DNA from 3 places in the Streptomyces sp. NPDC007872 genome. Region 2 is predicted to be linked to each of the others. Evidence: riboswitches for the same ligand, from Rfam matches in the RefSeq annotation. Region 2 holds a riboswitch; each other region holds the start of a gene.
The links. Region 2 has a riboswitch for cobalamin ahead of ACFYNX_RS10240 (cobalamin biosynthesis protein). Riboswitches for the same ligand answer to the same signal wherever they lie in the genome.

Region 1 (7,385 bases), on a different contig from region 2:
CACCCGGGTCTGGTGCCGGTCTGCCGCGAGGTCTTCGACGGGGTCCTCGGGGATCGCCCGCACCAGCTCGACCGGACCCGCGAGGACGTGCGGGTGACGCCCGGGGACCTGCTCGCGGTGCGGCGGATCGGCGGCCCGCCGACCGAGGAGGGGGTCCGCGCCAACATCGCCGTGGTGCTGCGCTACTACGACGCCTGGATCCGGGGCCGGGGCGCCGTCGCCCTGGACGGTCTGGTGGAGGACGCCGCGACCGCCGAGATCGCCCGCGTCCAGATCTGGCAGTGGCTCCGGCGCCGGGTCCTGGAGCGCGACACCGTCCTGGAACTGCTCGACCGGGAACTGGCCGCGCTCGGCGCCGAGTTCCCCTGGGCGGCGCTCGACGAGGTGCGGGAGCTCTTCGAGAGCACCGCGCTCGCCGCCGAACTGCCCCTCTTCTTCACCCCGGAGGCGTACTCCCGCCACCTCGTCCGGACCGTCGCGACCGCGGACGTGACGGTGTGAGCGGCGGCGCGGGGGCCGGTACGGGTCCCGGTCCGGGCGGCGGCATCCGGCGCGTCGGGGTCGTGGGCGGCGGGCAGATGGGCGCGGGCATCGCGGAGGTGTGCGCGCGGGCCGGGCTCTCCACCGTGATCTGCGAGGCCGACCGCCCGGCGGCGCGCGCCGCCCGCGAGCGCGTCGCCGTCTCCCTCGAACGGGCCGTCCGGCGCGGCAAGCTGGACCGCCCCTCCGCCGAGGCGGCGCTCGACCGGATCACGGCCACCGCCGAACTGTCCGACCTCGCGGACCGGCAGCTCGTCGTCGAGGCGGTCGTCGAGGACGCCGCCGTCAAGACCCGGGTGTTCACCGCGCTCGACAAGATCGTCACCGACCCGGCGGCGGTCCTCGCCACCAACACCTCCTCCCTGCCCGTCATGCGGCTCGGCATGGCCACCGAGCACGCCGACCGGGTCGTGGGGCTGCACTTCTTCAACCCCGTGCCCGTGCTGCCGCTCGTGGAGATCGTCACGACCCTCCACACCTCGGCGGCGACGACGGCCGCGGTGACGGAGTTCGCCACCGTGACCCTGGGCAAGACCGCCATCGGCTCCCGCGACCGGGCCGGGTTCGTCGTCAACGCCCTGCTCGTCCCGTACCTGTTGTCCGCGATCCGGATGACGGAGTCGGGCTTCGCCACCGCCGCGGACGTCGACCGCGGCATGGAGCTGGGCTGCGCCCACCCGATGGGGCCGCTGCGGCTGGCGGACCTGATCGGGCTCGACACGGTCGCCTCCATCGCGGACTCGCTGTACGAGGAGTTCAAGGAGCCGCTGTACGCCCCGCCGCCGCTGCTCCTGCGGATGGTGGAGGCGGGGCTGCTCGGCCGGAAGACCGGCCGGGGGTTCCACGTGTACGACCGGGCGGAGACGCCCGGACGGCCGGTCTGAGGGGACCGGCGCCCGCCGCCGGGGAAGGGGCCCGGTCGAAGGGCCCCGGGAGAGGACCCGGCGGCGGTACGGCGAGGGGCCGGGGACGGGTGGTGCCGTCCCCGGCCCCGCTGCCGTGCGCCCGCCCCGCGTGCCCCACGCCCCGCTGCCGTGCGCCCGCCGCACGCGCCCGCCCCGTCCGTCCACCCCGAACGTCCGTCCCCCACGCCCCGCGCCTCCCGCCCGCCCGGCCGGTCGTTCACCCGCACGTCCCATCCCCTCGTCCGAATGGCGAGATACCCGCCCCCGCTCCCGGGGCGGACCCCGTAGTCTGGCCGGGCAACTGGTTCGCCCCGTCCGCCAGGCGGGACGCGTCGTAAGAGGGAACCCGGTGGGAATCCGGGACTGCCCCGCAGCGGTGAGTGGGAACGACCGCCGTCATACGCACTGGGCCCGGGAAGGGTCTGGGAAGCGACGGCCAGTAGGAGTCGCGTACAGCGCGACGTGCCCGCGAGTCCGAAGACCTGCCCGTTGCCCGCACGCGGACGATTCCGCGCGCGGACATCCCGGTGACCTCGAGGGCGGGTCGGCGTACACACCGACGGACGACCGCGCCCCGTCGCGCGCACCCGTACCGTCCGGTCCGTCGCCCCTTCGCGTCCTCGTCCCGTCCCCGGGACCTCAGGGATTCATCTCGCGAAGGAGATCTCCGTGACCACGAAGTCCGCAGCCGCGGCAGCACGGGCCACCGTGTACGGCCACCCCCGTCAGGGCCGGGACCGGGAGCTGAAGAAGGCGATCGAGGGCTACTGGAAGGGCCGCGTCACCGCCGGCGCCCTCCGGTCCACCGCCGCCGAACTGCGCCGCACGCACTGGCGGCAGCTCGCCGACGCCGGCGTCCACGAGGTGCCGACCGGCGACTTCTCGTACTACGACCACGTCCTGGACACCACCGTCATGGTGGGCGCGATCCCGGCCCGGCACCGCGAGGCCGTCGCCGCCGACGCGCTGGACGGCTACTTCGCCATGGCGCGCGGCACCCAGGACGTCGCTCCGCTGGAGATGACGAAGTGGTTCGACACCAACTACCACTACCTGGTGCCGGAGCTGGGCCCGGACACGGTCTTCTCGGCCGACTCCTCGAAGCAGGTCGCGGAGCTGAGGGAGGCCCTCGCCCTGGAGCTGACGGCCCGTCCGGTCCTCGTCGGACCCGTCACCTACCTGCTGCTCGCCAAGCCCGCGCCCGGCGCGGCCGCCGGCTTCGACCCGCTGACCCTGCTCGACCGGCTCCTGCCGGTGTACGCGGAGGTCCTCGCCGACCTGCGCGCGGCCGGCGCCGAGTGGGTGCAGCTCGACGAGCCCGCGCTCGTCCAGGACCGGACCCCGGCCGAGCTGAACGCCGCCGCGCGCGCCTACCGCGACCTCGGCGCGCTCACCGACCGGCCCCGGCTCCTCGTCGCCTCGTACTTCGACCGGCTCGGCGACGCCCTGCCCGTCCTGGCCGAGGCGCCCGTCGAGGGCCTCGCGCTCGACTTCACCGGCCCGGCCGCCGCCCACCTGGAGGGGCTCGCCGCCGTCGGCGGACTGCCCGGGAAGCGGCTCGTCGCCGGTGTGGTGGACGGGCGCAACATCTGGGTCAACGACCTGGAGAAGTCGCTGGCCACCCTCGGCACCCTCCTCGGCCTGGCCGACCGGGTCGACGTCTCCGCCTCCTGCTCCCTGCTCCACGTGCCGCTCGACGCGGCGGCCGAGAAGGACGTCGACCCGCAGATCCTGCGCTGGCTCTCCTTCGCGAAGCAGAAGACCGCCGAGATCACGACGCTGGCCAGGGGCCTGTCGCGGGGAACCGACGCGATCGCCGGCGAACTGGCCGCCAACCGCGCCGCCCTCGCCTCCCGCGCCGGCTCCCCCATCACCCGGAACCCGGCCGTGCGGGCCCGCGCCGGGGCCGTCACCGGGGCCGACGCCCGCCGCTCGCAGCCGTACGCCGAGCGGGCCGCCGCCCAGCGCGCCCACCTGGGCCTCCCGCTGCTCCCGACCACCACCATCGGCTCCTTCCCGCAGACCGACGAGCTGCGCGCGGCCCGCGCCGACCTGCGGGCCGGCCGGACCGACACGGCCGGGTACGAGGAGCGGATCAGGAACGAGATCCGGGAGGTGGTCGCGTACCAGGAGAAGACCGGTGTCGACGTCCTGGTGCACGGCGAGCCCGAGCGCAACGACATGGTGCAGTACTTCGCCGAGCAGCTCGACGGCTACCTCGCCACCCGGCACGGCTGGGTCCAGTCGTACGGCACCCGATACGTCCGCCCGCCGATCCTGGCCGGTGACATCTCGCGGCCCGAGCCGATGACGGTGCGCTGGACCTCGTACGCCCAGTCCCTCACGTCCAAGCCCGTCAAGGGGATGCTGACGGGCCCCGTCACCATGCTCGCCTGGTCGTTCGTCCGCGACGACCAGCCGCTGGGCGAGACCGCCCGGCAGGTCGCCCTCGCCCTGCGCGACGAGGTGAACGACCTGGAGGCGGCCGGCACCTCCGTCATCCAGGTGGACGAACCGGCGCTGCGCGAGACGCTGCCGCTGCGGGCCGCCGACCGCCCGGCGTACCTCGACTGGGCGACGGAGGCGTTCCGCCTGGCCACCGGCGGGGTGCGGCCGGACACCCAGATCCACACCCACATGTGCTACGCCGAGTTCGGGGACGTCGTCCAGGCGATCGACGACCTCGACGCCGACGTCATCAGCCTGGAGGCGGCCCGCTCCCACATGCAGGTGGCCCGGGAGCTCGCCGCCCACGGCTATCCGCGCGAGGCCGGCCCCGGCGTCTGGGACATCCACTCGCCCCGGGTGCCGAGCGCCGGGGAGGCGGCCGCCCTGCTGCGCACCGGCCTGGAGGCCATCCCCGCCGAGCGGCTGTGGGTCAACCCGGACTGCGGTCTGAAGACCCGCGCCTGGCCGGAGACCCGGGCCTCCCTGGAGAACCTGGTCGCCGCCGCCCGCACCGTGCGGGAGGAGCTGTCCGGCTCGTGACGGCGTCCGCCGCCGGGTCCGGGGCCGCGCGCCCCGGACCCGGCGGTCCGGGCCTCAGACGCGCTGGGCGATCTGGATCAGGTTGCCGCAGGTGTCGTCGAGGACGGCGGTGACGACCGGGCCCATGTCCACGGGCTCCTGGGTGAAGCGGACCCCGAGCCCGCTCAGCCGGGCGAACTCGGCGCGCACGTCCTCCACGGCGAAGGAGGCGGCCGGGATGCCGTCCCCGGCCAGGGCGTCCTTGTACGGTTTGACGGCCGGGTGGGCGTCGGGCTCCAGGAGCAGTTCGGTGCCGTCGGGGTCCTCCGGCGAGACCACGGTCAGCCAGCGGTGCTCCCCGATCGGGACCTCCTCCTTCTTCACGAAGCCCAGCACGTCGGTGTAGAAGCGCAGGGCCTTGTCCTGGTCGTCGACGAAGACGCTGGACAGGTGGATCCTCATGGCGTGTTCTCCGGCTTCTCCGGCACGAGCCATCGCGTCGCGATGCGCTCCAGCGGTTCGGTGTTCAGGTCGTGGAACTTGTAGCGCCCCTCGCGCCGCGTGACGACGAGGCCCGCGGCTTCGAGGACGGCGAGGTGCTGACTGACAGCCTGCCGGGACATGCCGAGGCCGTGCCGGGAGGCCAGTCGGGCGCATATCTCGAACAGGGACTGGCCGCTCCGTTCGACGAGCCCGTCGAGGATGAGCCTGCGGGTCGGGTCGGCCAGCGCCTTGAAAACGTCGTCCGTCACCCCGCCAGCATAGGCAAGCATTCACTTGCCTATCAAGTCGAGCGGCCCCGGCCGCCCCGTCACCGCTACGCGCGCGTAGCGTGGGGTACACGTCGGCTCCAAGAGCCCCCTCACCTCCGGAGACCCGCCTGTGTCCAGCGTCGCACCCACCCGCACGTCCGTCGTGGAGTCCCTCATGGAGCGCTTCCCGGGGATTCCCCGGGAGGCCGTGCTCAAGGAGGACCTGCTGCGCGGCGGGGTCGCCTTCGACCCCGCCGCCCTGTCCGGCAACGAAGGGGGCGAGGTGAAGCCGAAGTCGTACTTCATCTTCTCCTTCGACCACCGGACGCTGCCGGAGCTCGGGGAGGCGGCGCTGAACCGCCCGCCGGAGGAGATCGTGCTGACCGGCGGCCCGTACGGGCTGCGGCGCACGGTGGTGTCGGTGCGGGTCAACCCGTCCTCGCCGTACCGGGTCGCGCCGGGCGAGGACGGGGCGCTCGCCCTCTTCCTGGACGGGGCGCGGATCGCGGACGTCGGTCTGCCGCCGATGCCGGAGTACTACCGGCACCCGCTGTCGAACGGCAAGTCCGTGATGGAGGTGGCGCCGACGATCCAGTGGGGCTACCTGATCTACCTGACGGTCTTCCGGGTGTGCCAGTACTTCGGTGCCAAGGAGGAGTGCCAGTACTGCGACATCAACCACAACTGGCGCCAGCACAAGGCGGCGGGCCGCCCGTACACCGGGGTGAAGCCGGTGGACGAGGTCCTGGAGGCCCTGGAGATCATCGACCGGCACGACACGGCCCGCGCGTCGACCGCCTACACCCTGACGGGCGGGGCCGTCACCTCGAAGGTCGGCGGGAAGGACGAGGCCGACTTCTACGGGCAGTACGCGCAGGCCATCGAGGAGCGCTTCCCCGGCCGCTGGATCGGCAAGGTCGTCGCGCAGGCCCTGCCCAAGGAGGACGTGCGGCGCTTCCACGACTACGGCATCCGGATCTACCACCCGAACTACGAGGTGTGGGACCGGCGCCTGTTCGAGCTGTACTGCCCCGGCAAGGAGCGCTACATCGGCCGGGACGAGTGGCACCGCCGGATCCTGGACTCGGCGGAGGTCTTCGGGCCGCGCAACGTCATCCCGAACTTCGTCGCCGGGGTCGAGATGGCGCGCCCCTCGGGCTTCCTGACCGTGGACGAGGCCATCGCCTCCACCCGGGAGGGCCTGCGGTTCTTCATGTCGCGCGGGATCACGCCCCGGTTCACCACCTGGTGCCCGGAGCCGACGACGCCGCTGGGCCGCGAGAACCCGGACGGCGCCCCGCTCGAATACCACCTGCGGCTCCTGGAGGCGTACACGGAGACGCTCCGGGAGAACGACCTCACCGCCCCGCCCGGCTACGGTCCGGCCGGTCCCGGCCGCGCGGTGTTCTCGGTCAGCTCCTTCATGGACGCGCTGACGCCGGAGCCCGGCGAAGGGGAGTGAGGGGGCCCGGCGGTCCCCAGGAAGCGGACGTGGGGGCGGCCGCCGGGGTCCGGCCGGGTCACGACGCTCCTGACCCGGTAGACGTCCGCGATCAGCTCCTCGGTGAGCACCTCGTCCGGCGTGCCGCCGGCCACCACGCGGCCGCCGGAGAGGACCACGAGCCGCTCGCAGTACATCGCCGCGAGGTTCAGGTCGTGCAGAGCGACGACGGCGGTGAGGCGCAGTCCGGCGACGAGCTCCAGGAGGTCGAGCTGGTGCTGGACGTCCAGGTGGTTGGTGGGTTCGTCGAGGAGGAGCTCGCGCGGCTCCTGGGCGAGGGCGCGGGCGATCTGGACGCGCTGGCGCTCGCCGCCGGAGAGGGTCCGCCAGGGCTGGCGGGCGCGGTCGGCGAGCCCGGTGCGGGCGAGGGCGGAGCGGACGGCGGCCTCGTCCGCCGCCGAGGGCGGGGTCCAGGCCCTGCGGTGCGGGACGCGGCCGAGGCGCACGACGTCGACGACGGTCAGGTCGGTCTGGGTGTCGGACTGCTGCTCGACCGTGGCGAGGCGCCGGGCGACGGTCCTGCGGCCGAGTCCGGACAGCGGCTCGCCGTCGAGGGTGACGACCCCGGAGTCGGGGGCGAGGACGCCGGCGAGCAGGCGCAGGAGCGTGGACTTGCCGGAGCCGTTGGGGCCGAGGAGGCCGGTGACGGTGCCGGGGACCGGGGCGATGCCGACGCCGTCGAGGACGAGGGTGCCGCCGGCGGTGCGCGAGACCCGGTCG
Region 2 (7,385 bases):
CCGGGTCGGGGTTCCACATCGCCGCGTGCGGGGCGTCCCGGACGGTCTTCAGGCTGATCAGGTCGGGGCGGCGGGCGGCGAGTTCGACGGAGGGCTCCCAGGGGGCGATCGCGTCCTCGGGGCCGTGGAAGAGGAGGACCGGGGAGCGCAGGGCGCCGGGGACCGAGGCGAACTGGAGGAGGTCGCCGTGCGGGCCCGTCCTGCCCCGGGCGGCGCGGACGGCGAGCGGCATCAGGAAGCCGGGGACGTGCCGGGCGGACGCGAGGTGGCGGAGGGTGACCTCCCAGTCCAGGACCGGGGAGTCGAGGACGAGGCCGGCGATCCGGTCGCGCACCCCCGAGTCGGCGGCGGCGCGCAGGGCCATCGACGCCCCGGGCCCCCAGCCGTGCAGGACGACCTTCTGCGCGCCGCGGCGGACGGCGTAGCGGACGGCGGCGTCGACGTCGCGCCACTCGGAGTCGCCGAGGTGGGCGAGGCCGTCCGGGGAGGGGGGAGCGCCCGCGTCGCCCCGGTAGGCGGGGACGAGGACGGGGATCCGGTGCCGGTGGTAGAAGGGGACGACGTTCAGCGGGTGTTCGCGGGTGGCGCCGAGGCCGTGCAGGGCGATCACCCAGGTGGTGCGCGGGGCGGGCACGAGCCAGGCCGGCAGGGGGCCGAGTTCGCCGGGGATCTCCACGTCCTCGTGGTCGAGCCCGAGGGCGCTCGTGGGCGTGCCCCGGTGGAGCGCGGGGGTGAGCCGGACGCGGGCGCCGGGCCCGGGGGCGCCGAGCTCGACCCGCTCCAGGCGCCGGACGACGGTGTCGGCGGTGTGCGGGGTCCGGGTGAGGACGGGGCCGAGGACGGCGTGCAGGCCGGGGCCCTCCATGCCGTACGTGCCGGGGCGCAGCGAGGCGAGGCTGCGGGTGAGGGTGATCCGGTCGGGGCCCGTGGCGTGCACGGTCAGCCGGGGATCGCCGGGCAGGGGGCGGACGGACGACGCCTTGAGGGCGAGGTCGCTGGCGTACCGGCCGGCCGCGACCGCGGCCGCGCCGACACCGAACAGGGTGGTGACGGCCGCTGCCGTCGCTGTAGCCGGGCGCACACCCCCAGTGTCCGCAGGACGGGGCCGCGATGCCACCGGAGGGGCGCGGCCCGGGGCGGGAGGAGAGGAGGGGCCGCCCCGGGTCCGGAGGGGTGGTCCCGGTGGCCGGAGGGGTGGCCCGGCGACCGGAGGCCGCCACTCAGGGGAGTGACGTGGGTCTCCTCGGCGGGGTCCTCCGGTCGGGTGGTCCGGGTCCGGGGAGCGGAACGGGGCGGCACGGGAGGAACCGGGGCAGGCCGCCGGGGCCTTGCGGGGGCCCGGATTACCCGGGGTCGCAGGGCGCCCGCATCGTGGACGGCCCCCTCCCGGACCCCTCCGCGAGGGCCAAGCGGAATCTCCTGGCACCGGTTAGGGACACCACGCCGCCCGCCCCAGTTCATCTTCCGTTCACCCAGGTTGCTTACGTTCGACCAGCCACTGACGTCAAACGATTGCCTGGGTAAATGGAACACATCACGCTGCTGCTCGCCATTGTGGTCGTGACAGCTCTCGTGTTCGATTTCACGAACGGTTTCCACGACACCGCGAACGCGATGGCCACGACCATCTCGACCGGTGCGCTCAAGCCCAAGACGGCGGTGGCCATGTCCGCCGTGCTCAACCTCGTCGGCGCGTTCCTGTCCGTGGAGGTCGCCAAGACGATCTCCGGCGGGATCATCAACGAAGAGGGCATCCGCACAGAGGTGATCTTCGCCGCGCTGGTCGGCGCCATCCTGTGGAACCTGCTGACCTGGCTGCTCGGACTTCCGTCCAGCTCTTCCCACGCGCTCTTCGGCGGCCTCATCGGCGCCGCGGTCATGTCGGCCGGCTGGTCGGCGGTGAACGGCTCCACGATCGTCACCAAGGTCCTCATCCCGGCCGTCGCCGCGCCGATCGTCGCCGGCCTCGCCGCGACGGCCGCCACCAGGCTGACGTACAAGATCAAGGCGAACCCCGAGGCGAAGGCCACGGCCAAGGGCTACCGGGCCGGCCAGATCGCCTCCGCCGGTCTCGTCTCCCTCGCCCACGGCACCAACGACGCCCAGAAGACGATGGGCATCATCACCCTGGCCCTGGTCACCCAGGGCGTCGTCGCCCCCGGCTCGAACCCGCCCCTGTGGGTCGTCGTCTCCGCCGGCGTCGCCATCGCGCTCGGCACCTACCTCGGCGGCTGGCGCATCATCCGCACCATGGGCAAGGGCCTCACCGACCTCCAGCCGCAGCAGGGCTTCGCCGCCCAGACCAGCGCCGCGACGGTCATCCTGGCCTCCTCGCACCTCGGCTTCTCCCTCTCCACCACCCAGTCCTGCTCGGGTGCCGTGATGGGCGCCGGCCTCGGCCGCAAGGGCGGTGTCGTCCGCTGGTCGACCGCGACCCGGATGTTCGTCGCCTGGGGCCTGACCCTGCCCGCCGCGGGCCTGGTCGGCGCCGGCGCCGAGTTCCTCACCAAGCAGGGCGCCTGGGGCATCGCCGCCGTCGCGGTCCTGCTCGTGGCCGGTTCGGCCGTCATCTGGTCGCTCTCCCGCCGCAAGCCGGTCGACCACCACAACGTCACGGCCGACGACGTGGAGGCCGAGGAGCCCGCGGGCGTGGTGACCACCGCCATCGCGGCCGTCACCCCGCCGCCGGCCGGCTCCGTCGCCGCCGTCACCGACGAGGACCTCAAGGCGACCATCCCCGCCCCGGCCCCCACCGACCCGACCGCTCCCCCGGCCCCGGCCGCGAAGGTCTAAGGAAAGCACCGCATGAAGATCGACTGGGCAGCCCTCGGCTCCGTCTTCGGAGTCAGCCTCGTGGCGACCGTCGCCCTGGTGGGCCTCTTCTCCCTCGGCATCGGCGGCCTCACCAAGCAGGAGGAGGCCACCGCGCGCGGCGGCTCCGCCGCCCTGGCCCGCACCGGCGCCTACGCCTGCTTCGGCCTGTGCCTCGCGGCCGTGGCGTACGGCATCTACCTGATCGTCGCCTGACGGTTCCCGCTCCACCGGCCGGGGGGGGGGGGGGGGGGGGGGGGGGGGGGCCCGCCCCCCGGGGGGGGGGGCGGGGGGCGCCCCCCCCCCCCCGGGGGGGGGCCCCCCCCCGGGGGGGGGCGCCCCCCCCCGGCCGCTTTCCTGTGGTGCTCCGCACAGTGCGCCGCCGCAGGTCAAGGCTGGGTTGACGCCCGTTCTCGGGGCGTGGTGGACTGCCGAGGCCATTACGGCGGCAGCAGAGGAAGTCCGGTGCGAATCCGGCGCGGTCCCGCCACTGTGACCGGATCCGAGGGTCCGGGAGTCAGGAACTCTCGCCGCCGGTCACGTCGATCCAGGGCGCGGACCCTGAGTGAGGACACAGCACCATGCCCGGCCGCCCCAGAGCCACCGGTGTCTTCGCGTACGGCGCGGCCGCGGGCCTCGCCGTCGACCTGCTCCTCGGCGATCCCCGCCGGGGCCATCCCGTCGCCGCGTTCGGCCGGACCGCCGCCGCCGTCGAGGAGCGCCTCCACCACGACCACCGCGGCTGGGGCGCCCTGCACACCGCCGTCTGCGCCGGCTCCACCGTCGCCCTCGGCGCCCTCGCCGCCCGGGCCGTGCGGAACCGTCCGGCCGCCGCCGTCGCGCTGACCGCCGCCTCCGTGTGGGCCGTCGTCGGCGGGACGACCCTGGGCCGGGAGGCCCGCGCGATCGGCGGGGCGCTGGCCGCCGGGGACCTGGAGGTGGCCCGGGAGCGGCTCCCCCACCTGTGCGGGCGCGACCCGCAGTCACTGGACGGTCCCGCGATGGCCCGCGCGGTCGTCGAGTCGGTCGCCGAGAACACCTCGGACGCCGTGGTCGGCGCCCTGTTCTGGGGCGCGGTCGCGGGCGTGCCGGGGCTCGTCGGCTTCCGGGCCGTCAACACCCTGGACGCGATGGTCGGCCACAAGTCGCCCCGCCACCGCCGCTTCGGCTGGGCCTCGGCCCGCCTCGACGACCTGGCCGGCTGGCCGGGCGCGCGCCTGACGGCCGCGCTCGCGACCGTCGCCGGCGGGAACCCGCGCGGGGCCGTCCGGGCCTGGCGGGCGGACGCGTCGAAGCACCCGAGCCCCAACGCGGGCCCGGTCGAGGCCTCCTTCGCGGGCGCGTTGGGCGTACGGCTCGGGGGCACCCTCTCGTACGGCGGGCGCGTCGAGCACCGGCCGGTCCTGAACGGGGAGGGGCGGGACGTCGAGGTGGCGGACGTCGAACGGGCGGTGGCGCTCTCGCGCCGGGTGACCGCGCTGACCCTGGCCGCCTGTGTGGGCGGCCGTCTGATCGCCGACGCCGTGAGGCACGGGAAGCACGGAAAGCGGGGGAACGCATGAGGGGCGGGGGGCTGCTGGTCGCCGGGACCACGTCCGACGCGGGCAAGAGCGTCGTGACGGCCGGGATCTGCCGCTGGCTGGTCCGCAAGGGCCTGAAGGTGGCGCCGTTCAAGGGGCAGAACATGTCCCTCAACTCCTTCGTCACGCGCGAGGGCGCCGAGATAGGCCGGGCCCAGGCCATGCAGGCGCAGGCCGCCCGGGTCGAGCCGACCGCGCTGATGAACCCGGTGCTGCTCAAGCCGGGCGGCGACCGCTCCAGCCAGGTCGTCCTGATGGGCAGGCCGGTCGGTGAGCTGAGTGCCCGTGGCTACCACGGAGGTAGGCAGAAGGAGCTGTTCGAGCCGGTCATGGCGTGCCTGGAGGAGCTGCGGAGCACGTACGACGCGGTGATCTGCGAGGGCGCCGGCAGCCCGGCCGAGATCAACCTGCGGCGCACCGACATCGTGAACATGGGCGTGGCGCGGGCCGCGCGACTGCCCGTGGTGGTGGTCGGGGACATCGACCGGGGCGGGGTCTTCGCCCAGTTCTTCGGCACGACGGCGCTGCTGTCCCCCGAGGACCAGTCGCTCGTCGCCGGATACCTCGTGAACAAGTTCCGGGGCGACGTGAGCCTCCTCGAACCCGGGCTCGACATGCTGTACGGCCTGACCGGGCGCCGGACCTTCGGCGTCCTGCCGTACGCGCACGGGCTCGGCATCGACGAGGAGGACGGCCTGCGGGTGTCCCTGCGGGGCACGGTCCGGGAGTCGGTCGTGGCGCCGCCGGTCGGCGCGGACGTGCTGCGGGTCGCCGTGTGCGCCGTCCCCCTGATGTCCAACTTCACGGACGTGGACGCGCTGGCGGCCGAACCGGGCGTGGTCGTCCGGTTCGTGGACCGGCCCGAGGAGCTGGTCGACGCGGACCTGGTGGTCGTACCGGGGACGCGCGGCACGGTGAAGGCGCTCGCCTGGCTGCGGGAGCGCGGCCTCGCGGACGCCCTGGCCCGGCGCGCGGCCGAGGGCCGCCCGGTGCTCGGCATCTGCGGCGGCTTCCAGGCCCTGGGCGAGCGGATCGAGGACGAGGTCGAGTCCAGGGCCGGTGTGGTCGACGGGCTCGGACTGCTTCCCGTACGGGTGCGGTTCGGGGTCGAGAAGACCCTGGCCCGGCCGGTCGGCGAGGCGCTCGGCGAGCGGGTCGAGGGGTACGAGATCCACCACGGCGTCGCGGACGTACAAGGGGGGGAGCCGTTCTTGGACGGCTGCCGGGTCGGCTCCGTGTGGGGCACCCACTGGCACGGCTCCCTGGAGGGCGACGGCTTCCGGCGGGCGTTCCTGCGGGAGGTCGCGGCGGCGGCCGGACGCCGGTTCGTCCCGGCCCCGGACACGTCGTTCGGCGCCCTGCGCGAGGAACAGCTCGACCGGCTGGGCGACCTGATCGAGGAGCACGCGGACACGGACGCGCTGCTGCGGCTGATCGAGGAGGGCGCCCCGGCGGGGCTGCCGTTCGTACCGCCGGGGGCGCCGTGAACGGGCCCGCCACCGACGGCCGTACGCCATTGTTCGAACATCAGCGATGCGAAGGAGAGACCACCCGATGAGCACCCGGTACCCGTTCACCGCCGTCGTCGGCATGGACGACCTGCGGCTCGCGCTGCTCCTGAACGCCGTCAGCCCCGCCGTGGGCGGCGTGCTCGTCCGGGGCGAGAAGGGCACCGCCAAGTCCACCGCCGTGCGGGCGCTCGCGGAGCTGCTGCCCGCCGTGCCGGTGGTCGCGGGCTGCCGGTTCAGTTGCGACCCGGCCGCGCCGGACCCGGGCTGCCCGGACGGGCCGCACGAGGCGGGCCCGGGGGCCGAGCGGCCCGCGCGGATGGTCGAACTGCCCGTCGGCGCCTCCGAGGACCGGCTCGTCGGCTCGCTCGACATCGAGAAGGCCCTCGCGGAGGGCGTGAAGGCCTTCGAGCCGGGGCTCCTCGCCGACGCGCACCGGGGCATCCTGTACGTCGACGAGGTCAACCTCCTGAGCGACCACCTGATCGACCACCTCCTCGACGCCGCCGCCATGGGCTCCTCCTACGTCGAGCGCGAGGGCGTCTCCGTGCGGCACGCGGCCCGGTTCCTGCTCGTCGGGACCATGAACCCCGAGGAGGGCGAGCTGCGGCCGCAGCTCCTCGACCGGTTCGGGCTCACCGTGGAGGTCGCCGCCTCCCGCGAGCCCGAGCAGCGGGTGGAGGTCGTGCGGCGGCGGCTCGCCTTCGAGGACGACCCGGCCGCGTTCGCCGCGCGCTGGACCGGCGAGGAGAGCGCGCTGCGCGAGCGGATCGTCGCCGCCCGCGCCCTGCTCCCGCAGGTGGTCCTCGGGGACGCCGTCCTGCTCCAGATCGCCGCGACCTGCGCCGCGTTCGAGGTGGACGGCATGCGCGCCGACATCGTCATGGCCCGCACGGCCACCGCGCTCGCCGCCTGGGCCGGACGGACGGAGGTGACCTCCGAGGACGTGCGGCAGGCCGCGCTCCTGGCCCTCCCCCACCGCCGCCGGCGCTCGCCCTTCGACGCGCCCGGACTCGACGAGGACAAGCTCGACGAGACCCTGGAGCGGTTCAAGGGCGAGGACCCGGACCCCGACCCGGAGCCGGACGGCCCGGGGGACGGCGGCCCGGACGGCGGCGGCCCGGGTGACGGCGGGGGCGGTCCGGACGGCGGCGGCGTCCCGCCGCAGGGCGACGGGCCCGCGCCCGAGGACGTACCGGTGCCCGAGGACGTACCGGCGCCGGAGGAGGCTCCCGTGCGGGAGCGGGCACCCGCCCCGCAGCAGGCCGGTTCCGGTTCCGGCGAGCGGGCCGCCGTCAAGGCCGCCGAGCCCTTCCGTACGAGGGTGCTCAGCGTGCCCGGTCTCGGCGAGGGCGCGGCCGGGCGCCGCTCCCGGGCCCGCACCGAGCACGGCCGTACGACCGGCTCCACCCGGCCCCGGGGCGCGCTGACCAAGCTGCACCTGGCGGCGACCGTGCAGGCCGCCGCCCCGCACCAGAAGGCGCGC
Region 3 (7,385 bases), on a different contig from region 2:
GGAACGACTCCTCCTCGCCGGCGGTCCGCCGACGCCCCACCGGAGCGGCACGGATCGGCAGGAGAAACCGTGGTGGTACGGCAAGCGTGCCACCATGTGAGCCGCGACAGACGGAGGAGCCGGTGACGGCAACAGCACAGGAGTCGGGAAGGCAGGCCATGGCCACGGACGCGGGCAGCACGGAGACAGAGAGCGGGACGCCCACCCGTACCGCGCGCGTGCCCAAGTACTACCGGCTGAAGCGGCACTTGCTCGACATGACCGAGACCCTGCCGCCCGGCACGCCCGTCCCGCCGGAGCGGACGCTGGCCGCCGAGTTCGACACCTCCCGCACCACCGTGCGCCAGGCCCTCCAGGAGCTGGTCGTCGAGGGGCGCCTGGAGCGCATCCAGGGCAAGGGCACCTTCGTCGCCAAGCCCAAGGTCTCCCAGGCGCTGCAACTCACCTCGTACACCGAGGACATGCGCGCCCAGGGCCTGGAGCCCACCTCGCAGCTCCTCGACATCGGCTACGTCACCGCCGACGACACCCTCGCCGGGCTGCTCGACATCTCGGCCGGCGGCCGGGTGCTCCGCATCGAGCGCCTGCGGCTCGCCAGCGGGGAGCCGATGGCGATCGAGACCACCCACCTGTCGGCGAAGCGCTTCCCGGCCCTGCGCCGCTCTCTCGTCAAGTACACCTCGCTCTACACCGCGCTCGCCGAGGTCTACGACGTGCACCTCGCCGAGGCCGAGGAGACCATCGAGACCTCCCTCGCCACTCCGCGCGAGGCCGGCCTGCTCGGTACGGACGTGGGCCTGCCGATGCTGATGCTCTCCCGCCACTCGCTGGACGCGCAGGGCGAGCCGGTGGAGTGGGTGCGGTCCGTCTACCGCGGCGACCGGTACAAGTTCGTGGCCCGCCTCCGGCGCCCCCACGACTGAGCGACCACGCGCATCCCGCGCGACGGCCGCGCCCCCGGCGGGTGCGGCCGTTTCGCGTTTCCGGGAATGTCGTATTCCCGTCCCTCGGCACCGCGGACGACCAAAGAGGACCGCTTCCGACAAAACGCATCCGTTATGCGGACGGGGGTTCCATGAAGCGGACGCGTCCCCTAGATTTCCCCAGCATTACCGAGGTGATCAGCGAGGGGACGGAATCGCCATGTCAGAAGTGGCACAAGGGAAACAACCGACCATCACCCCCCTGCGGGTGGTGATCGCGCTCTGCCTCGTCGCCCCGTTCGTGGCGATGCTCTGGGTGGGCTCCTACGCGAAGGTCGAACCCCTCTTCGCCGGCATCCCCTTCTTCTACTGGTACCAGATGCTCTGGGTGCTGGTCTCCACCGCGCTCACCATGATCGCGTACAAGCTGTGGCAGCGGGACCAGCGGTCCCGCGAGGGGGGTGACGCGCGATGAAGGACGGCGTGAACGGCGTGGCGCTCGGCGTCTTCGTCTTCTTCTTCGTGGCCGTCACGGTCATGGGCTTCCTGGCCGCGCGCTGGCGCAAGGCCGAGAACGAGCACAGCCTCGACGAGTGGGGCCTGGGCGGCCGGTCCTTCGGCACCTGGGTGACCTGGTTCCTGCTCGGCGGCGACCTCTACACCGCGTACACCTTCGTCGCCGTCCCGGCGGCCATCTACGCGGCGGGCGCGGCCGGCTTCTTCGCCGTGCCGTACACCATCCTCGTCTACCCGCTGATCTTCACCTTCCTGCCGCGCCTGTGGTCGGTCTCGCACAAGCACGGGTACGTGACCACCTCCGACTTCGTCCGGGGCCGCTTCGGCTCCAAGGGCCTGTCGCTCGCGGTGGCGGTCACCGGCATCCTCGCCACCATGCCGTACATCGCGCTCCAGTTGGTCGGCATCCAGGCCGTCCTGGACGTGATGGGCGTCGGCGGCGGCGAGGACACCCACTGGTTCGTCAAGGACCTGCCGCTGCTCATCGCCTTCGGCGTCCTCGCGGCCTACACGTACTCCTCGGGCCTGCGCGCCCCCGCGCTCATCGCCTTCGTCAAGGACACCCTGATCTACATCGTCATCGCGGTGGCGATCATCTACATCCCGATCAAGCTGGGCGGCTTCGACGAGATCTTCGCCAAGGCGGGCGAGGCGTACGCGCAGACCAACCCGGCGACCGGCAAGCCGCGCGGCGCGCTCGTCCCCGGCGAGGCCGGCCAGTGGACGTACGCGACGCTCGCGCTCGGCTCCGCGCTCGCGCTCTTCATGTACCCGCACTCCATCACGGCGACGCTGTCGTCCCGGAGCCGCGAGGTCATCCGCCGCAACACCACGATCCTGCCGCTGTACTCCCTGATGCTGGGCCTGCTCGCGCTGCTGGGCTTCATGGCGATCGCCGCCGGGATTCAGGTGAAGAACGGCCAGCTCGCCATCCCGCAGCTCTTCGAGACCATGTTCCCCGACTGGTTCGCGGGCGTCGCGTTCGCCGCGATCGGCATCGGCGCGCTCGTCCCGGCCGCGATCATGTCCATCGCCGCGGCCAACCTCTTCACGAGGAACATCTACAAGGACTTCATCAAGAAGGACGCCACCCCGGCGCAGGAGACCAAGGTCTCCAAGATCGTCTCGCTCCTGGTCAAGGTCGGCGCGCTCGCCTTCGTCCTCACCATGGACAAGACGGTCGCGATCAACTTCCAGCTCCTCGGCGGCATCTGGATCCTCCAGACCTTCCCGGCCCTGGTCGGCGGCCTGTTCACCCGCTGGTTCCACCGCTGGGCGCTGCTCGCGGGCTGGGCCGTCGGCATGGTCTACGGCACGGTCGCCGCCTACGGCGTCGCCAGCCCGACCCAGAAGCACTTCGGCGGCTCCTCCGCCGAGATCCCCGGCATCGGCGAGATCGGCTACATCGGCCTCACCGCCTTCGTCCTCAACGTCCTGGTCACCGTGGTCCTCACCTTCGTCCTCAAGGCCCTCAAGGCCCCCGAGGGCGTCGACGAGACCTCCCCGTCGGACTACACGGCCGACGCCGGCGACCCCGGCGTGCAGGTCGAGATGGAGAAGGTCACCGCGCCGACGCACTGACGCCACCCGCAGGAAAGGGCCCGGGACCTCCACCAGGAGGCCCCGGGCCCCGTCGCGTCACCGGCAGGCACACTTCCCCCATGGACTTCACGATCAGGGCCGTACGGCCCGAGGAGTACGAGGTGCTCGGCGAGCTGACCGGACGCACCTACCTGGACGACGGACTGCTGGCGCACGGGGCGGAGGACTCCTATCTGGAGCTGCTGCGGGACACGGCGCGCCGGGCCCGCGAGAGCGAGGTCCTCGTCGCGGAGGACACCCGGGACGCGGCGGGCCGGATCGTCGGCGGCGTGACCTTCGCCCGGGGCGGCACCCCGTGGGCCGACATCGCCGTGCCCGGCGAGGCCGAGTTCCGGATGCTCGCGGTCGCGCGGGAGGCCCGCGGCCGGGGCATCGGGGAGGCGCTCGTACGGACCTGTGTCGACCGGGCGCGGGCCCTGCCGGGGTGCGCCCGGATCGTGCTCTCGACGGGCGCCGAGATGGCCGCGGCGCACCGGATCTACGAGCGGATGGGCTTCGTCCGCACTCCGCACCGGGACTGGGAGCCCATCCCCGATCACTCTCTGCGCACCTACTCCCTGGACTTCTGAGCCCAAGTCCCGTCCAGGGGGCGACACAACATGTGGGGGGTGCCACGAGTGGCGCCCCCCACATGTATGCTCGTCCTCGCTGTCGACGCAGGGGAATCCGGCGCGAATCCGGAACTGTCCCGCAACGGTGTACTTCGTGCGGTTTCGTCCGGGGTGAGTCCGAACACCTGCCGACAGCGCGCCCGGTCCTTCCGTTCCGGGTGCCACAGACGTCCGGGCCTCGCGGAGTGGGCCGGTGGACGCGGCGCGTCATGCCTGGACGCCCGCCCGTCCGCCCTCCCCCGCCGAGGCCCCGAGCCGAGCGAGGGAGAGCCCCCACGTGACCATCGCGCCCGCCGATCCGGCTTCGGCCGAGGCTTCCGCGGTCGAGAGCGACGGCCCCGGGACCGTACTGCTGCGGACCCTGACCGACCTCACCGCCGATCTCCCCGACACCGACCCCGGCAGGGTCGCCGCCGCCGCGCTCCGCGGCCGCAGCGCCGCCGCGGACGAGGCGGAGCTGCGCGAGCTGGCCACCGAGGCGGCCGCCGGTCTGATCGCCGAGGACCCGGCGTACTCCCGGCTCGCCGCCCGGCTCCTCACCATCACCATCGCGGACGAGGCCGCCTCCCAGGGCTCGGTGAACTTCTCCTCCTCGGTGGCCGTCGGCCACCGCGAGGGCCTGATCGCCGACCGCACCGCCGAGTTCGTCGCGCTCCACGCCGACCGCCTCGACACCACGATCGACCGCGCCGGCGACGACCGCTTCGGCTACTTCGGCCTGCGCACCCTCTACTCGCGCTACCTGCTGCGCCACCCGATCACCCGCAAGGTGATCGAGACCCCGCAGCACTTCATGCTCCGCGTCGCCTGCGGCCTGGCCGAGGACGACAGCGTCCGCGCGCTCGACGAGGTGGCCGCGCTGTACGGCCTGATGAGCCGCCTGGACTACCTGCCGTCCTCCCCCACGCTCTTCAACTCCGGCACCCGCCACCCGCAGATGTCCTCCTGCTACCTCCTGGACTCCCCCCAGGACGAGCTGGACTCCATCTACGACCGCTACCACCAGGTCGCGCGCCTCTCCAAGCACGCGGGCGGCATCGGCCTCTCGTACTCCCGCATCCGCGCCCGCGGTTCGCTGATCCGCGGCACCAACGGGCACTCCAACGGCATCGTGCCGTTCCTGAAGACCCTCGACGCCTCCGTCGCCGCCGTGAACCAGGGCGGCCGCCGCAAGGGCGCCGCCGCCGTCTACCTGGAGACCTGGCACGCGGACATCGAGGAGTTCCTGGAGCTCCGCGACAACACCGGCGAGGACCAGCGCCGCACGCACAACCTGAACCTGGCGCACTGGATCCCGGACGAGTTCATGCGCCGCGTGAACGCCGACGCCGAGTGGTCGCTGTTCTCCCCCTCGGACGTGCCCGAGCTGGTCGACCTGTGGGGCGAGGAGTTCGACGCCGCCTACCGCAGGGCCGAGGCGGCCGGCCTGGCCCGCAAGACGATGCCGGCCCGCGACCTGTACGGCCGGATGATGCGGACCCTGGCCCAGACCGGCAACGGCTGGATGACCTTCAAGGACGCCTCGAACCGGACGGCCAACCAGACCGCCGAGCCCGGCCACACCGTCCACTCCTCCAACCTCTGCACGGAGATCCTGGAGGTCACCGACGACGGCGAGACCGCGGTCTGCAACCTGGGCTCGGTCAACCTCGGCGCGTTCGTGGTCGGTTCGGACATCGACTGGGAGCGCCTGGACGAGACCGTCCGCACGGCCGTCACCTTCCTCGACCGGGTCGTCGACATCAACTTCTACCCGACCGAGCAGGCGGGCCGCTCCAACTCCCGCTGGCGTCCGGTCGGCCTGGGCGCCATGGGCCTCCAGGACGTCTTCTTCCAGCTCAAGCTGCCCTTCGACTCCCCCGAGGCGCGGGCGCTCTCCACCCGCATCGCCGAGCGGATCATGCTGGCCGCGTACGAGGCCTCCGCCGACCTCGCCGAGCGCAACGGCCCGCTCCCGGCCTGGGAGAAGACCCGCGCCGCCCGCGGCGTGCTGCACCCCGACCACTACGACGTCGAACTGAACTGGCCGGAGCGCTGGACGGCCCTGCGCGAGCGGATCGCCGCCGTCGGCATGCGCAACAGCCTCCTCCTCGCCATCGCGCCGACCGCGACGATCGCCTCGATCGCCGGCGTGTACGAGTGCATCGAGCCGCAGGTCTCCAACCTGTTCAAGCGCGAGACGCTGTCGGGCGAGTTCCTCCAGGTCAACTCGTACCTCGTCGACGAGCTGAAGAAGCTCGGCGTGTGGGACGCGCAGACCCGTGAGGCGCTGCGCGACGCCAACGGCTCGGTGCAGGGCTTCACCTGGGTGCCGGCCGAGGTGCGCGAGCTGTACCGCACGGCCTGGGAGATCCCGCAGCGCGGCCTGATCGACATGGCCGCCGCCCGCACCCCGTTCCTGGACCAGTCGCAGTCGCTGAACCTGTTCCTGGAGACGCCCACCATCGGCAAGCTGTCGTCGATGTACGCGTACGCCTGGAAGCAGGGCCTGAAGACGACGTACTACCTGCGCTCCCGCCCGGCCACCCGGATCGCCCGCGCCGCCCAGGCGTCGACGGCGGCCGCCGCGCCCATCCCCGTCCAGCAGGTCGCCGACCCCGACGCGGTCGCCTGCTCCCTGGAGAACCCCGAGTCCTGCGAGGCCTGCCAGTAATGAGCTCCACCGAACAGAAGAACCTGCTCGACCCGGGCTTCGAACTCACCCTCCGTCCCATGCGCTACCCGGACTTCTACGAGCGCTACCGGGACGCGATCAAGAACACCTGGACCGTCGAGGAGGTCGACCTCCACTCGGACGTCGCCGACCTCGCGAAGCTCACCCCCGGTGAGCAGCACATGATCGGCCGCCTGGTCGCCTTCTTCGCGACCGGCGACTCGATCGTGGCGAACAACCTGGTCCTGACGCTCTACAAGCACATCAACTCCCCCGAGGCGCGGCTCTACCTGAGCCGGCAGCTCTTCGAGGAGGCCGTGCACGTCCAGTTCTACCTGACGCTGCTCGACACCTACCTGCCCGACCCGGACGACCGCGCCGCCGCGTTCGACGCCGTCGAGAACATCCCCTCCATCCGCGAGAAGGCGCAGTTCTGCTTCCGCTGGATGGACTCGGTCGAGAAGATCGACCGCCTGGAGACCCAGGCCGACCGCCGCCGCTTCCTGCTGAACCTGATCTGCTTCGCGGCGTGCATCGAGGGCCTGTTCTTCTACGGCGCCTTCGCCTACGTGTACTGGTTCCGGTCCCGGGGCCTGCTGCACGGCCTGGCGACCGGCACCAACTGGGTCTTCCGCGACGAGACGATGCACATGAACTTCGCCTTCGAGGTCGTGGACACCGTCCGCAAGGAGGAGCCCGAGCTCTTCGACGACGCGCTCCAGCAGCAGGTCACCGACATGCTGAAGGAGGCCGTGGAGGCGGAGCTCCAGTTCGGCCGCGACCTGTGCGGCGACGGCCTGCCGGGCATGAACACCGAGTCGATGCGCGAGTACCTCCAGTGCGTCGCCGACCAGCGCCTCCAGCGCCTCGGCTTCGCCCCGGTGTACGGCTCGGAGAACCCGTTCTCCTTCATGGAGCTCCAGGGCGTCCAGGAACTGACCAACTTCTTCGAGCGCCGCCCGTCCGCCTACCAGGTGGCGGTCGAGGGCTCGGTGGACCTGGACGAGGACTTCTAGGACGTACGGGAAGGGCCCCGCACCGGCATCGGTGCGGGGCCCTTCCGCGTGTGCACGCGCGCGT

Region 1: it holds a riboswitch for cobalamin, as region 2 does, so the genes downstream of both, metE (5-methyltetrahydropteroyltriglutamate--homocysteine S-methyltransferase) here and ACFYNX_RS10240 (cobalamin biosynthesis protein) in region 2, are expected to answer to the same signal.
Region 3: it holds a riboswitch for cobalamin, as region 2 does, so the genes downstream of both, ACFYNX_RS03035 (ribonucleoside-diphosphate reductase subunit alpha) here and ACFYNX_RS10240 (cobalamin biosynthesis protein) in region 2, are expected to answer to the same signal.

Annotation. Positions count from the first base shown of each region.
Region 1 covers NZ_JBIAEA010000007.1:434,553-441,937, forward strand. Annotated here, with positions in the region: gene aceB (malate synthase A) at 1-501, shown strand, start outside; gene ACFYNX_RS25915 (3-hydroxybutyryl-CoA dehydrogenase) at 498-1,424, shown strand; cobalamin riboswitch at 1,731-1,950, shown strand; gene metE (5-methyltetrahydropteroyltriglutamate--homocysteine S-methyltransferase) at 2,115-4,433, shown strand; gene ACFYNX_RS25925 (VOC family protein) at 4,488-4,874, opposite strand; gene ACFYNX_RS25930 (metalloregulator ArsR/SmtB family transcription factor) at 4,871-5,164, opposite strand; gene ACFYNX_RS25935 (radical SAM protein) at 5,340-6,626, shown strand; gene ACFYNX_RS25940 (ABC transporter ATP-binding protein) at 6,539-7,385, opposite strand, start outside.
Region 2 covers NZ_JBIAEA010000002.1:1,138,457-1,145,841, reverse strand. Annotated here, with positions in the region: gene ACFYNX_RS10255 (alpha/beta hydrolase) at 1-1,081, opposite strand, end outside; gene ACFYNX_RS10250 (inorganic phosphate transporter) at 1,525-2,793, shown strand; gene ACFYNX_RS10245 (hypothetical protein) at 2,806-3,027, shown strand; cobalamin riboswitch at 3,227-3,358, shown strand; gene ACFYNX_RS10240 (cobalamin biosynthesis protein) at 3,393-4,373, shown strand; gene ACFYNX_RS10235 (cobyric acid synthase) at 4,370-5,878, shown strand; gene ACFYNX_RS10230 (putative cobaltochelatase) at 5,946-7,385, shown strand, end outside.
Region 3 covers NZ_JBIAEA010000001.1:754,064-761,448, reverse strand. Annotated here, with positions in the region: gene ACFYNX_RS03055 (GntR family transcriptional regulator) at 159-923, shown strand; gene ACFYNX_RS03050 (DUF3311 domain-containing protein) at 1,144-1,398, shown strand; gene mctP (monocarboxylate uptake permease MctP) at 1,395-3,020, shown strand; gene ACFYNX_RS03040 (GNAT family N-acetyltransferase) at 3,101-3,610, shown strand; cobalamin riboswitch at 3,660-3,800, shown strand; gene ACFYNX_RS03035 (ribonucleoside-diphosphate reductase subunit alpha) at 3,930-6,305, shown strand; gene ACFYNX_RS03030 (ribonucleotide-diphosphate reductase subunit beta) at 6,305-7,321, shown strand.